DNA from 2 places in the Sporosarcina sp. P20a genome. Region 1 is predicted to be linked to the other one. Evidence: a T-box and tRNA genes for the amino acid it is inferred to sense, from the RefSeq annotation. Region 1 holds a T-box; the other holds one or more tRNA genes.
What was found. The T-box of region 1 lies ahead of ileS (isoleucine--tRNA ligase). A T-box ahead of a tRNA ligase gene usually reads a tRNA of that ligase, here a tRNA-Ile.
Positions count from the first base shown of each region.

Region 2: it has a tRNA-Ile gene. The T-box ahead of ileS (isoleucine--tRNA ligase) is inferred to sense a tRNA for this amino acid. The anticodon was not compared.

Region 1 covers NZ_PDYT01000006.1:11,059-18,762, reverse strand. Annotated here, with positions in the region: gene CSV72_RS07855 (cell division protein SepF) at 1-427, shown strand, start outside; gene CSV72_RS07850 (YggT family protein) at 493-783, shown strand; gene CSV72_RS07845 (YlmH family RNA-binding protein) at 853-1,629, shown strand; gene CSV72_RS07840 (DivIVA domain-containing protein) at 1,729-2,295, shown strand; T-box leader at 2,338-2,558, shown strand; gene ileS (isoleucine--tRNA ligase) at 2,663-5,422, shown strand; gene lspA (signal peptidase II) at 5,562-6,038, shown strand; gene CSV72_RS07825 (RluA family pseudouridine synthase) at 6,038-6,943, shown strand; gene pyrR (bifunctional pyr operon transcriptional regulator/uracil phosphoribosyltransferase PyrR) at 7,170-7,704, shown strand, end outside.
Region 2 covers NZ_PDYT01000005.1:122,017-129,720, forward strand. Annotated here, with positions in the region: gene menH (2-succinyl-6-hydroxy-2,4-cyclohexadiene-1-carboxylate synthase) at 1-198, opposite strand, end outside; gene menD (2-succinyl-5-enolpyruvyl-6-hydroxy-3-cyclohexene-1-carboxylic-acid synthase) at 188-1,909, opposite strand; gene CSV72_RS07650 (isochorismate synthase) at 1,902-3,278, opposite strand; gene CSV72_RS07655 (1,4-dihydroxy-2-naphthoate polyprenyltransferase) at 3,516-4,427, shown strand; gene CSV72_RS07660 (TraR/DksA C4-type zinc finger protein) at 4,585-5,325, shown strand; tRNA gene CSV72_RS07665 (tRNA-Glu) at 5,571-5,642, opposite strand; tRNA gene CSV72_RS07670 (tRNA-Ser) at 5,650-5,740, opposite strand; tRNA gene CSV72_RS07675 (tRNA-Asn) at 5,748-5,822, opposite strand; tRNA gene CSV72_RS07680 (tRNA-Ile) at 5,824-5,900, opposite strand; tRNA gene CSV72_RS07685 (tRNA-Gly) at 5,905-5,978, opposite strand; tRNA gene CSV72_RS07690 (tRNA-Phe) at 5,984-6,059, opposite strand; tRNA gene CSV72_RS07695 (tRNA-Asp) at 6,107-6,182, opposite strand; tRNA gene CSV72_RS07700 (tRNA-Met) at 6,185-6,259, opposite strand; tRNA gene CSV72_RS07705 (tRNA-Ser) at 6,350-6,442, opposite strand; tRNA gene CSV72_RS07710 (tRNA-Ile) at 6,458-6,534, opposite strand; tRNA gene CSV72_RS07715 (tRNA-Met) at 6,541-6,614, opposite strand; tRNA gene CSV72_RS07720 (tRNA-Ala) at 6,640-6,715, opposite strand; tRNA gene CSV72_RS07725 (tRNA-Pro) at 6,722-6,798, opposite strand; tRNA gene CSV72_RS07730 (tRNA-Arg) at 6,828-6,904, opposite strand; tRNA gene CSV72_RS07735 (tRNA-Leu) at 6,921-7,009, opposite strand; tRNA gene CSV72_RS07740 (tRNA-Gly) at 7,026-7,097, opposite strand; tRNA gene CSV72_RS07745 (tRNA-Leu) at 7,107-7,188, opposite strand; tRNA gene CSV72_RS07750 (tRNA-Lys) at 7,211-7,286, opposite strand; tRNA gene CSV72_RS07755 (tRNA-Thr) at 7,295-7,370, opposite strand; tRNA gene CSV72_RS07760 (tRNA-Val) at 7,385-7,460, opposite strand; rRNA gene rrf (5S ribosomal RNA) at 7,557-7,672, opposite strand.

The DNA.
Region 1 (7,704 bases):
TCAAAATAAACCAACAAAAGGTGAACAAGCAATGGCTCGCAAAGAGATGAAGAAGTTAGGTGGTAAGAAACGAGCTGTCAATAGTCGTCCTCAAGCATCTCAGCAACCACCATCGTCTACACAAGCGCCAGTGATTAGTCTACAAAGTCTTCAAAAATCATCAAAAGTCATTCTACTCGAGCCGCGTTCATATGCAGAAGTAGAGGATATTGCAGAACATCTAAAAAACCGCCGTTCTGTCGTAGTGAACTTACAGCAGATAGAACGGGATCAAGGATTTCGTATTATTGATTTCCTGAGTGGTACAGTTTATGCCCTTGGTGGCGACATTCAACGAATTGGCGCAGATATATTTTTATGTGCACCCGACAACGTAGAAGTAGCCGGTAAAATTACGGAATTTCTATCAGAACAACAAGAACGATAGGCTACGCAACTTAGAACTTTCAACCAATGAAAGTCGAACAATTTGAATGAGGTGTACATGTTATTATGATCGCATTATTAAATAATTCTTATTTATTGATCTCTGGAGCCCTACAATTATATTCTATCCTGTTGGTCATTTATATTTTAATGTCATGGGTTCCTTCTACTAGAGAAACCAAATTTGGGCAGCTTATAGCAAAAGTAGCAGAACCTTATTTAGGTTTTTTCCGTAAGTTCATACCGCCATTTGGTATGATTGATTTTTCACCGATTGTTGCATTACTATCATTACAATTAATTAGCCGAGGGATTGGTCAGATTTATTTAATGATCTTCCAAGCATTAGTAAATTAAGTATAACCTTAACTGAAATTGGAAATCCTCACAAGGTGGGGATTTTTTTATATAAGGAGAAGAAATAGAATGGATTCGATATTTCAACATTTTCGTAAAGAAGAACAACCGTTTATTGAAAAAGTAAATAGTTGGGTTAAAGAAGTAGAAGATACGTACGCACCTAAGCTAACTGAGTTTATGGATCCACGTCAGCGCTTCATAACAGAATCAATTGTGAGGAATTCAGATCTTACGTTGACGGCTGAAGGTGGTTTTCACGATGCGGAACGCCAGCGTGTGTTAATCTACCCTGATTATTACACTCCGACCAAAGAGGATTTTCAAATCAGTATATATAAGGTGAACTATCCGCAGAAATTCGTCACAATGAAGCATTCCCAACTACTTGGATCTTTACTGTCTGTTGGAATTGAGCGTTCGCGGTTTGGTGATATTCAACTAACCGAAGAAGCAGTACAATTTGCGGTTGCTCAGGAAGTGTCTGAATACATCCATGTCCATTTCACCCAAGTCGGCAAAGTGAAAGTTTCGGTAGAGCCAGTTCTGATCACAGAAGACTTCATCAATGTAAAAGAAGAGTGGACGGAAGAGCTTCATATTGTCAGTTCATTGCGTTTGGATGTAGTTGTAGCGGCATTAACAAACAGTTCAAGAGCTAAAGCTTCGTCACTTATTAAGGCGGAGAAAGTAAAAGTGAACTGGGCTATGATTGATCAACAAGCATTTGAAGTAGAAGAATATGATGTTCTATCCATCAGAGGATATGGCCGCTTTAGAATCATGAGTATCGAAGGCCGTACAAAGAAAGATAAAATTCGGGTGATGATCGGTGCGCTAGTCTGAATTGAATCCTTGATAAATTAAGAAAAGTAGTGTTTAATCAAGTAGTAAACACAATCACACTGTGAACTATGTAAGCATACTGAAAGGAGAAAGCGTATTATGGCTTTAACCCCTACGGATATACATAACAAAACGTTTAATACGAAATTTCGTGGCTATGATGAAGATGAAGTGAATGGTTTTCTAGAACAACTGATGAAAGACTATGAAAATGTACTAAAGAAAAATGAAGATCTTGAAAAAACGGTTTCTGATAATGAAGTAAAGATTACTCACTTTAATTTAATAGAAGAAACGATGCAAAAATCGATTCTAATTGCACAAGAAGCTGCAGAAGACGTTCGTAAAAATGCTATTCAAGAATCAAAGTTAATCATTTCCGAAGCAGAAAAGAATGCAGACCGTCTTGTGAATGACGCACTCGCGCAGGCAAGAAAGATTGCTCTTGAAGTGGAAGTGTTGAAGAAACAGTCAAAAGTATTCAAAAGCCGTTTCAAGATGATGGTAGAAGCACAACTTGATATGATCAATACAGAAGATTGGGACGACCTATTGAAGTATGAGTTGGATACATCCAGCGTAGAAAGTGTAGCTGAGCAAGAGTTAGATATTCCGAATGTAGACAGTCTAGACGAAGAACTAGTTAAGAAGAAGGAAGAAGCTTGACAACTTCCGAACACATTTTTATAATGAAAAGTAAATCAAAACGAAGAAGCGTTGACGGAAAGAGTACTTTCTGATATTGCCCATAGCGAGCCGGGGGCGGTGTAAGCCCGGTGGTACATCAAAAAGGAAAATCACTCCTGAGCTAGAACCTTTATGTAAATCTTGGTTCTCGGTATCACACTGCCGTTATTAGTGTCTAAGCGGCAATTGCTTTATGCAATTGCAAGTAGGGTGGTACCGCGAGAATGAACCTCGTCCCTTTTTGGGATGGGGTTTTTCTGATTTCTCAAGCGTAAGAGTGCCTGGAACTAGTTGATTTCATTTCTACAGAAAAAATGAATCACCCATATTTTAAGGAGGAATTATAATGGAATATAAAGATACATTGCTTATGCCAAAAACTGATTTCCCTATGCGTGGCAACCTGCCAAATAATGAGCCGAAAATGCAGGAAGAGTGGAATGAAAAGAATATCTATCAGCAAGTGCAGGAACGTACTGCAGATCGTCCGTCCTTCATATTGCATGATGGACCTCCCTATGCGAACGGTGACTTACACATGGGTCACGCACTTAACAAAGTATTAAAAGATTTTATCATTCGTTATAAATCAATGTCTGGCTTCCGTGCTCCGTATGTACCGGGGTGGGATACACATGGTTTGCCGATTGAGCAAGCACTTGTAAATAAAAAAGTCGATCGCAAGAAAATGAGCACGGCTGAATTCCGTAAAATGTGTGAAGAGTATGCACTTCAACAAATCGACAATCAACGTACGCAATTTAAACGTTTAGGTGTTCGCGGAGATTGGGACAATCCATATATCACGTTGAAGCCTGAATTTGAATCTCGTCAAATTCAAGTATTTGGTGAAATGGCTAAAAAAGGATATATCTATAAAGGATTAAAGCCTGTTTATTGGTCACCTTCAAGTGAGACAGCGTTGGCAGAAGCAGAAATCGAATATCAGGATAAAAAGTCTGCATCTATTTATGTAAGCTTCCCAATCCAAGACGGAAAAGGTGTACTGGATCATGATGTGAAGTTCCTGATCTGGACAACAACGCCTTGGACAATTCCTGCAAACTTAGGAATTTCTGTTCATCCTAAATTTACGTATGCAGTAGTAAAAGTACAAAATGAGAAATTTGTAGTAGCAAAAGACTTAGTGGAGTATTTGGCGAAAGAACTGGAATGGGAAGAGTACTCAATCGAAAAGGAAATTCAAGGTGTAGAGCTTGATCGCATCGTTGCGAGACATCCATTCTATGATCGTGATTCATTAGTTATGCTAGGTGAGCATGTTACTGCAGATGCTGGTACAGGCTGTGTTCACACAGCACCAGGTCACGGTGAAGATGACTTCTACGTGAGTAAGCAATACGGAATCGATGCATTATCTCCAATTGATGACCGCGGTGTCATGACGGAAGAAGCACCGTTCTTCGAAGGTATGTTCTATGAAGATGCGAATAAAGCAGTGACTGAAAAACTGGAAGAAGTCGGAGCGCTTCAAAAGTTGTCATTCTTCACTCACTCGTATCCGCATGATTGGCGTACAAAGAAGCCGGTCATCTACCGTGCGACTGCACAATGGTTCGCTTCTATTGAATCGTTTAGAAGTGATTTACTCGAAGCAATTCGTACTACTACATTCACACCTTCTTGGGGTGAAACGCGTTTATTCAATATGGTCCGTGACCGTGGCGACTGGTGTATTTCTCGTCAGCGTGTATGGGGTGTTCCAATCCCGGTATTCTATGCGGAAAATGGCGAAGTAATTCTGACAGATGAAACGGTCAGTCATGTAGCAGATTTATTCCGTGAGCATGGATCAAATGTTTGGTTCGAACGTTCTGCAAAAGAACTATTACCTGAAGGCTACACGCACGAAGGAAGTCCAAATGGCGAGTTCACGAAAGAAACGGACATTATGGATGTCTGGTTCGACTCTGGAACAACACATCAAGGTGTACTTGATGAACGTGATAACCTTCGTTATCCGGCAGATTTATATCTTGAAGGTTCCGATCAATATCGCGGTTGGTTTAACTCGTCATTGACGACTAGCGTAGCGATCAATGGTATTGCACCGTACAAGGGCATCTTGAGCCATGGTTTCACATTGGACAAAAATGGCCGTAAGATGAGTAAATCTCTAGGGAATGTAATCGTCCCTTCAAAAGTCATCAATCAACTTGGCGCAGACATCGTGCGTCTATGGGTATCATCTGTAGATTATACAGCTGATGTTCGTGTGTCTGATTCGAACTTTAAGCAAGTTTCAGAAGTCTACCGTAAGATCCGTAATACAATTCGTTTCTTGCACGGTAACGTAGCCGACTTTAATCCAGCTACAGATCGTGTAGCATTTGATGATATGCGTGCAGTTGATCAGTACGTCTATGTGAAGTTGCAAGATTTGACTGAGGAAGTGCTTACAGCTTACGAGCAGTATGCGTTCCCTACTGTCTACCACGCAATCAATAATTTCTGTACAGGTGTATTGAGCTCGCTTTACCTGGATATTGCGAAAGATGTAGTCTATATCGAAGCTGAGAATCAACCAGATCGTCGTGCAATGCAGTCGGTGATGCATGATACCTTGATTACACTAGTCAAGCTCATCACGCCAATCTTGCCACACACAGCAGACGAAATGTGGAAATATATTCAGTACGTTAAAGAAGATAGTGTCCAATTGACGGATATGCCTGAAGCTGAACATAAAGGCGAAGTAGCGGACAAGCTTCGTGAGCGCTTCGATAACTTGATGGATATTCGTGATGATGTCTTGAAAGCTCTTGAAGAAGCACGAAACGCGAAAGTAATCGGGAAATCTTTGGAGGCAAAAGTTACTGTTGTATTGCCTGAAGCTCAACGTGGTATTTTGCAAGCAGAGGATATTGATTTCGCACAATTCTTCATCGTCTCGGACTTTGAAGAGAGTACAGATGCAGAGTTGCCGAATGCATTGAAACTAGAAAATGCAACGGTCTTGGTAGAACCTGCTGAAGGTGAAAAATGTGAACGATGCTGGACAATCTCTGAAACAGTTGGAGAAGATGCAGAACATTCGACACTATGTACACGATGCGCGACTGTTGTGAAAGAAAACTATGCGTAAGCAATTTTGATGTTACAGCCATCATCATTCATTCGTGGATGATGATGGCTTTTTTTACATAGCGGGACTAACAAACGTAATGGAAGACGAGTTTTTGTGGTAAACTAAAGAAGAAATTAGCTGGACGGAGGGTAATGAAGTGATCGTTTATTATGCAATCGCTGCACTGATCGTTGGCTTGGATCAGTTGACGAAATGGCTAGTCGTAAAAAATATGGAGTTAGGTGAACATATCTCTGTTCTGGATCCTTATATCTCATTGCTATCTCACCGTAATCGTGGTGCTGCATGGGGAATGCTTGAAGGGAAGATGTGGCTATTTTTTATTGTGACCATTGTAGTTGTAGCAGCTATAATTTATTTCTTCCATACAGAAGGTGAAAAGGATCGACTACTAGGTGTGAGTCTAATGTTATTGCTAGGCGGTGCGATAGGGAACTTTATCGATCGGCTGGTAAGAGGAGAAGTAGTAGATTTCATTAGCGTCTTGATTCCTGTTATAAATTATGATTTTCCGATATTTAATGTGGCAGATGCCGCGCTGACAATTGCTGTCATACTTATTTTGTTACACGTAGTGCTTGATGAAAAAAAGAAAAAGAAAAAGGTGTCGTAATGGGAAGATTTAAATATGAAATAACAGAAGAACTTACAGGTAATCGAATAGACAAAGCATTGGCTACTTTACAACCGGACTGGTCACGTACGCAAATCCAGCAATGGGTAAAAGATGAACATATTAAGGTAAATGACAGTTCAGTTAAACCGAACTATAAAGTGAAAACAGACGATCAAGTCATTGTCGAGCTACCAGAAGTGGAAGAGTATGATGTAGAAGCTGAAAATTTACATCTTGAAATCGTTTATGAAGATCAAGACGTATTGGTTGTCAACAAACCGGTCGGAATGGTTGTTCACCCATCAGCAGGTCATGTGAGTGGAACTTTAGTGAACGGATTGATGCACCAAGTAACAGATTTGTCAGGTATTAATGGTGTCTTGCGTCCTGGTATTGTGCATCGTATTGATAAAGATACTTCGGGGTTATTGATGGTAGCCAAAAATGATAAAGCGCACGTTTCATTAGTTAATCAGCTCGTTGCTAAATCAGTTAATCGTGTATATACTGCTTTAGTTCACGGACATATTCCGCATGATAACGGTACAATAGATGCACCAATCGGGCGTGACAAACGTGATCGTCAACGAATGGCGGTTGTGGATGAGGGGAAAAATGCAGTTACACACTTTAAGGTTCTTGAACGTTTTGGCGCATATACATTGGTTGAATGCCGCCTGGAAACAGGAAGAACTCACCAGATCCGTGTGCATATGAAATATATTGGTTATCCCCTTGTAGGAGACCCGAAATACGGTCAGAGAAAAACAATTGATTTTGGCGGTCAAGTACTACATGCGGGTACTGTTGGTTTTGATCATCCGACAACAGGTGAATATATGGAGTTTACTGCGCCGTTACCTGAAAATTACAAACAATTACTCGATGAATTACGTTTGTAATAAGCGTTGACAAACGCTTATTACGAGTTGTATACTCTATTAAGCAATTGAATAGCGATACCTTTAACGTCAGTCCTGTGAGGCTGGGAAGGTTGCACGGAATTACATGATAGCTTACTGCGGTAAGTATCGATGTATGCTTTTTTCTGCACGTCCGCCCTCCAGTCTACTCTGACTGGAGGGCTTTTTTTATAAAAAAAGGTAAAAGGAAAGGGGATCTAATGATATGACGGAAAAAGCAGAAATACTAGATGAACAAGCTATCGCACGGGCGGTCACACGCATTGCCCATGAAATTATTGAAAAGAACCGAGGCATTGATCACTGTATATTAGTTGGCATCAAGACAAGAGGTGCGATACTAGCGAATCGCCTAGCAGATAAAATTGAACTGATTGAAGGTAAACCTATTAAAACAGGTGAACTGGACATCACATTGTACCGGGATGATCTTCAATTAAAGAATCAGCAAGGAGAAGCATTTGTACAACAGGTAGATATTGAACATGATGTAGCGAATCAAAAAGTCATCCTTGTAGATGATGTTCTCTATACAGGTAGGACGGTTCGGGCTGCATTAGATGCCATCATGGACTTAGGAAGACCTTCTTCCATACAGCTAGCTGTATTAGTAGACCGAGGTCATCGCGAATTACCGATACGTCCGGATTTTGTCGGAAAGAATATCCCGACTTCAAATGAAGAACGAGTAGTAGTGAGTGTGATTGAAAAAGATGGGACGGATGGAGTTACCATTCACA
Region 2 (7,704 bases), on a different contig from region 1:
GGGCGCTTCCGTCTTGCCATGCCCGATTAAATCGACTGCGACTACATAATAATCTGTCACAAGCTCTTCAATCGTTTGCTGCCAAGTAGCAGTCGAACCTGTAAATCCATGCAACATAACAATTGGCGGCAACCGTTCATCTCCGTACCGTGCAATATGCGTGTCAATACCTCTGATCGTCAACACTTCAGTCGTCAATGCGTTCCACCCTCTTCGCGATTTCCCGCCATACGGAGCGATGAGCTTCCACATTGTCTGCACGCACTGTTGCTACTTCAATAATTCGTAGATTAGCCGTTTTAGCTGTTTGCATCGCCTGTTCAAATGCTGGTGTCGTTTCTACCGCATCATATTGCGCTTCATACATCGCCGCGATATGGTCGAATGTTACATTAGTTGGAGTTCCAAATAATTGCTCATAATGATGTTCAATAGACGCTTGTGGCAAATAGGAGAAAATCCCGCCACCATTGTTATTAATAAGAACAATCGTCAAATCAGTTTGCTGTAAACGGGAAATAATTAATCCGTTAACATCATGTAAAAACGCCAAATCACCAATCAATAAATAGGTTTGGCGTTGACGACCTTCCTGAATACCAAGGGCAGTCGAAACTACCCCGTCAATCCCATTTGCTCCTCTATTGCAGAACAAAGAAATATCGCGATTCGTCTTTTGAAAATGAGTATCCAAGTCCCGAATTGGCATACTGCTGCTGCAGACTACATCAGAGCCATCAGGTAAATTGGCAATAAATTGACGAACGAAGTGACCTTCATCTTGATTGAAATGTTGATCTTCATTCATTACATCTGCGGAAATTTGATTGGCTCTAGTCCATTGTTTCGTATACTCTGTTTGCTCGCTTGGTACATGCACTTGCTGCCAAATACTCGCTGCACTCACTTGCAAATGATGAGTAGTCAGACCAATCGGATCACGATAATTTGGTGAATCATCGACCACGATATACGTTTCTGGACAAGTCTTCTTCAAAAACAACAGTAATGGTTTAGAAATGGGCTGCGGACCAAATCGTATGACACAATCAGGTCGCACATTTTCAGCAAATACTTCACTTTTTAGCAACGCATCATACTGATCAATACAAAGATCGTCACAGTCTGTCGGTACTTGTGAGCGTAGATTGGACAATGGATCACATAGTACAGGCCATTGAAGTGCTCTAGCGAACTGCCAGAAACGTTCTTTATCTAGAGTCGTCGGTTGCTCGCCCATTACGATTATGCCTTTTTTCGCTTGCGCAATGGCCGATTCAAGTACAGTTTTCATTTCTTTCGTTACAGCGAGCTCCCCTACTAACTGTTGCTGGAATCGACTAACAGGCGCTGTGGCTTCCAAGTCAATGAGCAATGGCTCACGAAACGGCACATTTAAATGCACAGGCCCTTGAGGTGCAGTTTTGGCAACGGAAAGAAGTCTAACTGCACGTTGTTCCATGTATCGTAAGATGTCTTCTCTGTTTTCAGGCACAGGGAAGTCGACACTATCTTTGACGTGCTCTCCAAACATGCGAATTTGATCAATCGCCTGTGGAGCACCGACTTCACGTAATTCATGCGGACGATCCGCTGTTATGACGATCAACGGCAGTCTTGCATAAAACGCTTCTGTAATTGCAGGGTGATAGTTCGATGCGGCTGTTCCTGACGTACATAGTAAGACAACCGGTTGTCCAGTCGCCTTTACTAAACCAAGTGCGTAAAAAGCTGCTGAACGCTCATCGGTATGCATATAAGTCTGCATGTCTTCAGAGTTCGTAAACGCATACGCAAGAGGTGTCGATCTAGAGCCAGGACTTATAACCGCCTTGGTTGCTCCTTGCCGTATAAGCGCATCTGTTAAGCGGAGCACATAACTCGTTAATCCTGTTTCGTGATCATTCATGTAAACGGCCTCCGAGCGCGCGCAACACAGGACGGAATTTCACCCATGTTTCCGCATATTCTTCCGTTGGTGTAGAATCGGCTACAATACCACCGCCCGCATACAAATAAGCATCATTGCCCGTTAGCAGTCCTGAACGGATCGCTACCGCAAATTCTCCATTACCCGCAGAATCCGCCCATCCAATCGGCCCTGCATAAAAGCCGCGGTCCATCTGCTCTTCTTCCCGAATAATTTCAAGCGCTTTCTGACGTGGAACTCCACCTAAAGCAGGTGTCGGATGAAGTGCTTCTACTAAACGAAATATATCCATGTCATGCGCAAGCTCTCCTTCAACCGGAGTGAATAAATGCTGGATATCCCGTACTTTCAAGAGCTTTGGTGTTTTATTTACTCGTAATGATGTACAAAATTCCGCAAAGACTTGTGTAATCATATCGACTACATACTGATGTTCTTCACGATTTTTCTTATCTCGTAACAACACTTCCCCAAGCCGCTGATCTTCTTGGGACGTTTTTCCACGTTCAATAGAACCCGCTACACATGCAGAATATGCATGTCCATTATAAATCTCAACCAGTCTCTCCGGTGTTGCACCGAAAAACATTTCATCGCCAATTTGCAGTCCGAAGTGATAACTAGCGGACTGTTCATTCGTAATCGTATGCAACGCAGCAGCCTTTTGGAATTCTTCTTCAAACGTCAATTTTATTTTACGTGCAATGACGACTTTCTCTGCCTCTTGCGCTTTAATATGTGATGTCACGTGCTCTACAGCATCCATATAACGGTCCGTAGCCAATTCTGTCTGTTTGATCACGTTAGGCTTTCCTTGGAAAGTGAATTCGTCAACTTGTGCAATATGGATCAAACGGTCACGTTCGTGACGCAATGCTTCAAAGTCTGCTGCCGCTTGCGGTTCTTCCGTAATATAATTAATCGACACATACGTTTTACCTTTTTCTATTTTCAGTTGGAATAAAGGCACAGTGAAATAAGCGGCTGGAAAAGCACTCCATTCATCATCTTGGCGTGTATGAGGATCAAAAGAAAACCCTCCAAACAACACCGGATCAATATCTTTTTCTTCTTTAATCAACCCTTCACATAACGTTACCCATTGTGAAGATATCGACTGAAAACGATCCCTCTCCGCTGTTAAAACTGTAGCCTGACCTAAACCGACAAGTTTTACCGTCTTGTCTGCATTCTGCCAGAAGAAACGATGCTCACCATAATGTGAAAGGCCTGCTTCAAAAAAAGCAAGCGGACTTAGCGTTTCAACTTCTAATGTTTCCGTAAAAAAACGAGATTCAGCGCTTGTTGCCGGAACCGTCTTTTCTCGATCGGTTAATTTCCGAATCATCCCACTCTCTCCTTCTCATCATGCTATATGTTTTTCGACAATTTACGTTCAGACATCATTTCTCTGAACGATAAGTACCTCTATTCTAGCACATTGGACGCTGTACTTAATATATAATGTCTCGCTGTATAGGTGAGCATTCGACAAATATCTTTTGTCATTGTCTCTTCTTACCTAACCGCTTGTTTTTGTTGTATACTATCAGATGATGACTACATATATAAGGAGAGATTACCCGTGCAACACACAATAGAAACCGATACTGGCTGGAGAGTTTGGTGGCAACTGACACGCCCACATACATTGACTGCCGCTTTTGCACCTGTCTTTTTAGGTACCATGATTGCGCTACAATACGGTCCGCTTCATTTCCCACTATTTTTAGCGATGCTTGTAGCCAGTTTATTTTTGCAGATGGCTACAAATATGTTCAATGAATACTATGATTTCAAACGAGGACTCGATGATGAACACTCAATTGGTATTGGCGGGACAATCGTCCGCAATGGCGTACAGCCTAAGACCGTATTAAATTTAGCACTCATTCTGTATGGCTTATCTGTATTTCTCGGTATTTACATTTGTATGGAAACGTCCTGGTGGCTTGCTGCTGTGGGGTCCGTTGCTATGTTAATTGGCTATTTGTATACGGGCGGACCCTACCCGATCGCTTACACTCCATTCGGCGAGCTGGTTTCTGGATTCATCATGGGGATGCTATTAATTTTGATTGCATTCTACATTCAAACAGGAACTGTCACTGGCAATGCAATCTTGTTATCTGTTCCAAGCATGCTATTAGTCGGAGCAATTATGTTGGCAAATAATATTCGAGATATTGTACAAGATACTAAGGGCGGCAGAAAGACTATGGCGATTCTCGTAGGACGAAAAAATGCTGTAACGATATTGGCTACGTTTTTCATCGTGTCGTATGCATGGATCATTACACTCGTTGTGACAGGCCATGTGTCTGCATGGGCATTACTCGTACTACTGAGCATTCCAAAACCGCTACATGCTACGAAAACATTCCGCACGTATGAACAACCCATTCAAGTCATGCCAGCAATGAAAGATACAGGCGTGACCAATACGTTGTTTGGACTGCTACTTGGTATTGGCATTCTCATTGCTCACTTCATCTGAATAAATTGTATCAACAACGTCCACACTGAAAAAAGTGGACGTTTTTTTGTTGTAAAGGTTTACCCTAGCTTGTAAACAGGGAAAGACTGAAATAAGAAAGCTTTCTCGGACTGCATTGGTCAACTAAGAAAGCCATATAGAAAGGGTCGTGACTATATTGTTAACAACTAACCAAATTCAACAACTCGAAAAAGAATTACGAGCTATGGAAGATCGTTTGACTGAAACAGAAAATGAGACGGAGATTGTTAAAACTGCACAAGATGATGTAGGCGAATTATCGATGTATGATAATCACCCCGCTGATATGGGAACAGAGTTATATGAGCGTGAAAAGGACATGGCACTCAACACACACGCTGAAGGTGAACTGGAGAAAGTCCAGAACGCACTACAAGCTATCAAAGACGGCACGTACGGCACATGTGAGGTTTGTGGTAAGGAAATACAAGTAGAGCGCTTAGAAGCCATACCTTACACTACTGTGTGTATTGAAGATGCGCAAAAAGATGTTCCGACTGATCGACCGGTTGAAGATGATTTATTAAAGATGGCGGACCCCAATTCATTTGCAGCACGAAGGGAAGGAGACGCAATAGATTACGAAGATAGCTTTCAAGAAATCGCCCAGTCCGGCACATCTGAAACTCCTTCAGACTTCTCAGGTAATAAAAATCGGGACTATGATGATCTGTACGATGAAGAAAATGAAGATAGCGTTGAAGAATATGAAGAGTTTGCAGTGTTTGACATTACAGGTGAACCAGCCGGCTTTGTGCACAATGAACAAGCGATCAGATATGAAGATGAATTGGATGAGGAAGGTATTGAATCACCATTGGGTGACATTCCTTATAAAGAACGTGACAGCTATATTGATGCAGAGGAAGATAAGTAATTTTAAAACAGTACGTCATACAAGTACTCCTTGTAGAACGTACTGTTTTTTTACGTGCTTTCGTTCCATAAGTACAGTAGACTTAGCATAAAATTTACTATCTGTTTAAAGAGTGAAAGTGGAAGCTAGCTAGGCACAACTTTAATGCATATCCCCTTCATATTACTCTCAGTTGCTTTCTACATAACTTAATTGGATAATAGAAAAAAGGTACTGCACAGTTGTGCAATACCTTTTTTTATGTATGACCCCTACGGGATTCGAACCCGTGATACCGCCGTGAAAGGGCGGTGTCTTAACCGCTTGACCAAGGGGCCAAAAATATGGCGGAGAAGGAGGGATTCGAACCCTCGCACCGCTTTCGCGATCTACACCCTTAGCAGGGGCGCCTCTTGAGCCACTTGAGTACTTCCCCATAAAAATGGCTCCGCAGGTAAGACTCGAACTTACGACCGATCGGTTAACAGCCGATTGCTCTACCACTGAGCTACTGCGGAATGGTGGGCCTAAGTGGACTCGAACCACCGACCTCACGCTTATCAGGCGTGCGCTCTAACCAGCTGAGCTATAGGCCCCTATTGGAGCGGGTGGGGAGAATCGAACTCCCATCATCAGCTTGGAAGGCTGAGGTTTTACCACTAAACTACACCCGCATTTATGGTGGCTCAGGACGGAATCGAACCGCCGACACAAGGATTTTCAGTCCTTTGCTCTACCGACTGAGCTACTGAGCCACATTTGTTACTACTAGAAAGACGCTTTTCAAAGCGTATGTATAAAATGGCGGTCCCGACGGGAATCGAACCCGCGATCTCCTGCGTGACAGGCAGGCATGTTAACCGCTACACCACGGGACCATTGGTTGCGGGGACAGGATTTGAACCTGTGACCTTTGGGTTATGAGCCCAACGAGCTACCACTGCTCCACCCCGCGATAATACAAATGTTTCTTTTTCTAATACTTAACGCCTTTATTATCTTAACATAACTACTTAGTAAAGTAAAGCTATTGTTAAAGTAAATATGGCGGAGGAAGAGGGATTCGAACCCCCGCGGGCTTTAACACCCCTGTCGGTTTTCAAGACCGATCCCTTCAGCCGGGCTTGGGTATTCCTCCGTGAATTAAATAATCTGGTGGACCTTGCAGGACTCGAACCTGCGACCGGACGGTTATGAGCCGTCTGCTCTAACCAACTGAGCTAAAGGTCCTTAGGATAGCGGCGGAGGGATTTGAACCCCCGACCCTACGGGTATGAACCGTATGCTCTAGCCAACTGAGCTACGCCGCTGCAATTAGTCAGCCGTGTGATTTATTGGTGGAGCCTAACGGGATCGAACCGTTGACCTCCTGCGTGCAAGGCAGGCGCTCTCCCAGCTGAGCTAAGGCCCCAATAAGTGGTCGGGAAGACAGGATTCGAACCTGCGACCCCTTGGTCCCAAACCAAGTGCTCTACCAAGCTGAGCTACTTCCCGACTATGTAAAATGAGTTTTTTAAGAAATATGGCGCGCCTGGCAGGAGTCGAACCCACAACCTTCTGATCCGTAGTCAGACGCTCTATCCAATTGAGCTACAGGCGCATATTATGAAATTAAATGGTGCCGAGAACCGGAATCGAACCGGTACGGTAGTCACCTACCGCAGGATTTTAAGTCCTGTGCGTCTGCCAGTTCCGCCACCCCGGCAAGAGTGGAAATTAAAAGCGGAAGACGGGATTCGAACCCGCGACCCCGACCTTGGCAAGGTCGTATTCTACCACTGAACTACTTCCGCATAAATAAATGCGGGTGAAGGGAGTCGAACCCCCACGCCCGAAGGCACTAGATCCTAAGTCTAGCGTGTCTGCCAGTTCCACCACACCCGCGATATGTTTCGGCAAAAAATAATGGTGAGCCGTACAGGATTCGAACCTGTGACCCTCTGATTAAAAGTCAGATGCTCTACCAACTGAGCTAACGGCTCGTACTAAGTGGTGCCGGCGAAAGGACTTGAACCCTCAACCTACTGATTACAAGTCAGTTGCTCTACCAGTTGAGCTACACCGGCAGGTGTAGATTATATGGTGGAGGATGACGGGCTCGAACCGCCGACCCCCTGCTTGTAAGGCAGGTGCTCTCCCAGCTGAGCTAATCCTCCTGGGTATAATATTAGTTTTAAAAATAGTATGTTCTTGTTCTAAATGATCACTAGATTATGTATGAAATACTCAGTGTGAATCTTAAGAAAAGAATTGCCTGGCGACGTCTTACTCTCACAGGGGGAAACCCCCAACTACCATCAGCGCTGAAGAGCTTAACTTCCGTGTTCGGTATAGGAACGGGTGTGACCTCTTCGCCATCGTCACCAGACTATGTATCCTCGTTCTTGAGGACATTTATTA